Regions from separate parts of the Dorea acetigenes genome, predicted to be linked through region 1. Evidence: predicted binding sites of a transcription regulator. Region 1 holds the regulator's gene; the other holds the start of a gene.

Region 1 (2,408 bases):
CGAAGCTCTCATCTTCCACATGCATAACTGCATTGTGGAAATCAGGATTAAATTCCTGACCGACAGCCTCTATGGGCTTTACGCCTGCCTCTTCCAGTGTCGTCATAAGCTGCTTATAAACCTTCTCCATTCCCTGAACGAATGGATTTTCTTTTTCTTCTCCGGCCACCGCTGCAAGCCCTCTCTCAAAATTGTCTACAACCGGAAGAATCTTTTCTATGATATCTTTCGCCCCTACTTCGTACATCTGGGACTTCTCCCTTTCTGTACGCTTGCGGAAGTTATCAAACTCTGCCATCTGACGGGTAAGTTTATCCGTCAGCTCTTCTATTTTCTCATCTTTCTTATCTTTTTTATTCTTTTTCCCGAAAAACTTGTTCTTTTTCTGTCCATCCTCTGACGGTTCTTCCTCAGAACCATCCTCAGGCTCCTGTCCGTCCTCCGGGACATCCTCTGCCGTCTCTGCGCCAGTCTCTTCCTCAGCCGGAGTCTTCTCAGCATTTTCCTGCTGCGCTGCTTTCTTCGCCTCTTCGACGGCTTCTTTCACCATCTCTTCCTGACTCTTCTCCTGATTCATTTCCTGATTTTTATCCAAGGGTCCTTCCACCTTTCTTACACTTTTTTATGGAAAATCGCATCCAGCTCATTCTGCAAATGCTTCAGCGATTTTAATACATGTTCATAATCCATCCGCTTCGGTCCGATAATACCAATTGTTCCCTTCATACCATCTCCCAATTCATAAGTTGCAGTTACAACGCTGCAGTCTTTCATGGTCTGAACCGGTGTCTCATCTCCGATATATACCTGAATTCCGGTATTCTCTTCCTGTGACAGTGTCTGTGTCACCAGTTCGGTAAGCTGCTGCTTCTCTTCAAATGCACTGATGATTTCCTGCGCACTCTGCTTATCCGAAAGTTCCGGATATTTGAAAATATTGGTCGCCCCGCTGGTGTAGATCTGCATATCCTCGTCGATCTGGATAGCATCAGCCACAGCATCCAACACATTACTAATTACCTTACTGTGAATCCCTGCCTGCTCCTTCAGCCTTGCAATCAGCCCCAGATTAATCTCTTCTATGGACATACCATTAAGTGTGGTATTCAGCAACATATTCAGCTTGAGAAGATTTTCACTGCTAAGCTCTTCGCCTACGGTAATGATTTTGTTCTTAATCACATTGCCTCCCAGCACGATCACTGCAATAATCTGCTCTTCATCAACCTGTGAAAGCTGAATAAACTTAATCTTATTAGCACTGTTCATGGGAGTCGAAATCATTGTAGCATAATTGGTGTTGTTCGCGAGAACCTTTGCTGCCTGCTTCAGAAGAAGTTCCATCTTATCTGCCTTCTCAAGCATCTGTTCCTGCATCTCATTGAGCTCCTGCTCCTTCTCCTCCATCAGCATATCTACATATAACCGGTAACCTTTGTCAGAAGGAATCCGCCCTGCGGATGTGTGAGGCTGTAGAATATAGCCAAGCTCTTCCAGATCCGCCATCTCATTTCTGATGGTAGCAGAACTCAGATTCAAATCCGTATATTTGGAAATGGTTCTTGAACCTACCGGCTCGCCTGTTTCCAAATATGTCTGGATGATTGCGTGTAATATTTTCATCTTTCTCTCACCCAGCTGGTCTTTCGCCTGCATCTCTTCGCCTCCTTCTTCTTTCTGTTAGCACTCATTTAATCCGAGTGCTAATCTTTACGACTATTAATTTAGCACTACTGCTTTCATTTGTCAACACTGTTTATATTTTTTTTATTTTGTTAATTGGGGACGTAGTAAAGCGACGCTTTACTACGTCCCCAATTAACATTTGTGGTGTACCCAACTGTCATTTCCCCTGTACCTATCTATCCACTATCCACTTTATTATAAACATCCGTACACAATTTTTCTGCTCTTCGTACACCTATTTTTAATTTCTCGCACAATCTTTTTATGTACTCTTTCCTGTTTTCCTTTTCTTCAAATACCTGATGCAATAACGTCAGCTTCTTTTCTTCATATAACTTTTCTGCAATATATAATGCAAGCTCCATATATTGCAATTTCACATCATCCGAATAATCTAAAAATAATTCTGTTTGCCGTATTCTATGAAAATCTTCAAACTCAGAATAATCACGAAAATGTTCTTTATATATACGAATTGCTTTTGAATCCAATATGCCTGTCGTTTCTGTCATATAATCTGCCATACTGCTATATTTATAGCGCACCGGATTTTTTACCATATTAGCTTTCACAGGATTCAGATGAATATATCTTAAACATGTCCAAAAATATCTGTCATTCTCAATACACTCACTCATGAAACGATTTTGAAAGACATGTCCATTTCGACGATGTTTATAATTATAATAGGATGCGTACTCTGCTAAAACCTTAGCCATGAA
Region 2 (2,408 bases), on a different contig from region 1:
ATCAAGCTCTGTCTGCATTGTCTTGGATTCTTCAATTGTGATAACACCATCGTTAGACACCTTCTCCATAGCGTCCGCTACCATCTCTCCTACGCTGTCATCACCGGAAGATACTGCCGCAACTCTGGCAATCTGCTCTCTGCCCGTTACTTTGCTTGACATCTTCTTAATCGCTTCCACGGTTGCATCCGTAGCCTTCTTCATACCTTTACGAAGAACAATTGGATTTGCACCGGCGGCCAGATTCTTCATTCCTTCGTGCACCATAGCCTGTGCAAGCACAGTAGCTGTCGTAGTACCGTCTCCTGCTACATCATTGGTCTTGGAAGCCACTTCACGAATTAACTGTGCTCCCATATTTTCAAATGCATCTTCCAATTCAATCTCTTTTGCAATAGTAACACCATCATTTGTAATCAGCGGTGCGCCAAATGATTTATCAAGAACCACATTACGTCCTTTTGGTCCAAGTGTTACTCTTACTGTATCAGCCAGCTGATTTACTCCTGCCTCAAGAGCTGCCCTGGCTTCATCTCCGTATTTAATTTCCTTTGCCATAATAAGATTACCTCCTTAATTTCTTTACCGATTCTTCTCTATTCTTCAACAATTGCAAGAATATCACTCTGTCTTACAATGATATAGGTCTCGTCATCTGCTTCTACTTCTGTTCCTGCATATTTTGAAAAAATAACCTTCTGTCCTTTTTCCACATTCATCTCTATCTCTTTTCCATCAACAATTCCACCAGGTCCGACAGCAATAATTTCTGCCTGCTGCGGTTTCTCTTTTGTCTGCCCTGGTAATACAATTCCGGATTTTGTAGTCTCTTCAGCCTCCAACTGTTTTAACACGACTCTGTCTCCCAATGGTACTAATTTCATATCTGGTTCCTCCTTTTAATAATATCTATTTTGTTAGCACTCATAAAAAGAGAGTGCTAAAAAACTCTAGATATAAAATAGCACTCTCAATTTACTTTGTCAACACCCTTTGTTTTAGTTTAGATTATTTTTATAAAATCCATTTTCTATCCGGAACCGGAGATGATTTCCTTTTTTATTTATATATCTCTCCAAAACCCTGCCCAGACATATCGTCACTCCTTCCGCTCCCCGGATTCTGCATTCGTATTCAGCATCCAGAGAGATTTCGGGAAGCTGTGCATTATTCAGGAGAAGGCAGATCTCATCATCATTTTCGTTATATTTTTTTATCTTGCAGTCAAAAACTTTTCTGCTGAGTTCTTCATCCATAAGAAATGCCTTTTTTTCTCGTAATTCTACTGAACATCCTTCATGCATCTTCCGCTCTCCTTTCAAAAAGAAGGGCATCCTTACGATGCCCTTTCTACGATTTATTTTTTGCGTTCTTCTTTGATCTTATCCAACTCTGTAAATACGTAGTCATTTACCACTTTAATATATGTTCCCTTCATACCGGAAGACCTGGACTCAATCACACCGGCACTCTCAAACTTACGGAGCGCATTAACAATAACCGAACGGGTAATTCCCACTCTGTCCGCAATCTTACTTGCTACCAAAATTCCTTCTGTACCTTCCAGTTCATCAAAAATGTGGATGATCGCTTCCAGTTCAGAGAAAGAAAGCGTGCTGATAGCAGACTGGACAATATGTTCCTTCCTTGTCTCTTCCGCATTTTCCTCATTTACAGAGCGAAGCATCTCAAGCCCTACTACCGTTGTTCCATATTCACTTAAAATAATATCGTCAATTTCATATCCGGCTTCTTCTTTGTAAATAAATAATGTACCCAGCCTCTCTCCTGCAATATCTATCGGAGTAATAATTGCCTGATAGCCTTTCACCGTTTCCGGTGAAAACCCAAGGGTCTCCAGATTAACATTCTCTTTTGTTGACAAAATCCCAAGAAGCCGCTCATTCAACATTTCATCAATATGAATCCCTACTTCTCCGCCAATCAATTCGTGAATCGGTCTAACCCTATCGCACTTACTGATACCCAGCACTTTCCCCTTTTTGCTGACCACTAATACATTAGAATCCAGAATTTCCGTTAATACCGCACAAATATCATTAAAAACCACTTTGCTGGAATTGTTATTGTGAAGTAATTTGTTGATTTTCCTAGTTTTATCTAATAACTGTACGCTCATTTTCTATTCCTCCATTTTTAATTGTTATATTATCATACAATTCTAACAATTTCAATAGATTTTCACTTTTTTTCATTTATTTAACAAAAACATAGCCGCACTGCGCATCCCCGCATACTAACTTATTGCCCTTCATTACCATATAACCTCCACACTTCGGACATTTCTCTTCCGCCGGTTTCTGCCAGGACATAAAATCACAATCGGGATTATCTTCACACCCATAATACTTTCTTCCCTTTTTTGTCTTACGGAGCACAATATCTTT

Evidence for each region. Region 1 encodes HrcA, which represses chaperone genes, less so after heat shock. Its sites were predicted from a motif close to TGTTAGCACTCNNNNNNNNNGAGTGCTAACA; they were not measured.
Region 2: OCV99_RS04140 (co-chaperone GroES) is a predicted target of HrcA. The motif match lies at 916-946, and genes of this name have one in related genera.

Annotation. Positions count from the first base shown of each region.
Region 1 is NZ_JAOQJU010000007.1:107,160-109,567, forward strand. Features, by position in the region: gene grpE (nucleotide exchange factor GrpE) at 1-577, opposite strand, end outside; gene hrcA (heat-inducible transcriptional repressor HrcA) at 613-1,656, opposite strand; gene OCV99_RS08235 (transposase) at 1,863-2,408, opposite strand, start outside.
Region 2 is NZ_JAOQJU010000002.1:340,215-342,622, forward strand. Features, by position in the region: gene groL (chaperonin GroEL) at 1-558, opposite strand, end outside; gene OCV99_RS04140 (co-chaperone GroES) at 597-884, opposite strand; gene OCV99_RS04145 (hypothetical protein) at 999-1,304, opposite strand; gene codY (GTP-sensing pleiotropic transcriptional regulator CodY) at 1,358-2,140, opposite strand; gene topA (type I DNA topoisomerase) at 2,217-2,408, opposite strand, start outside.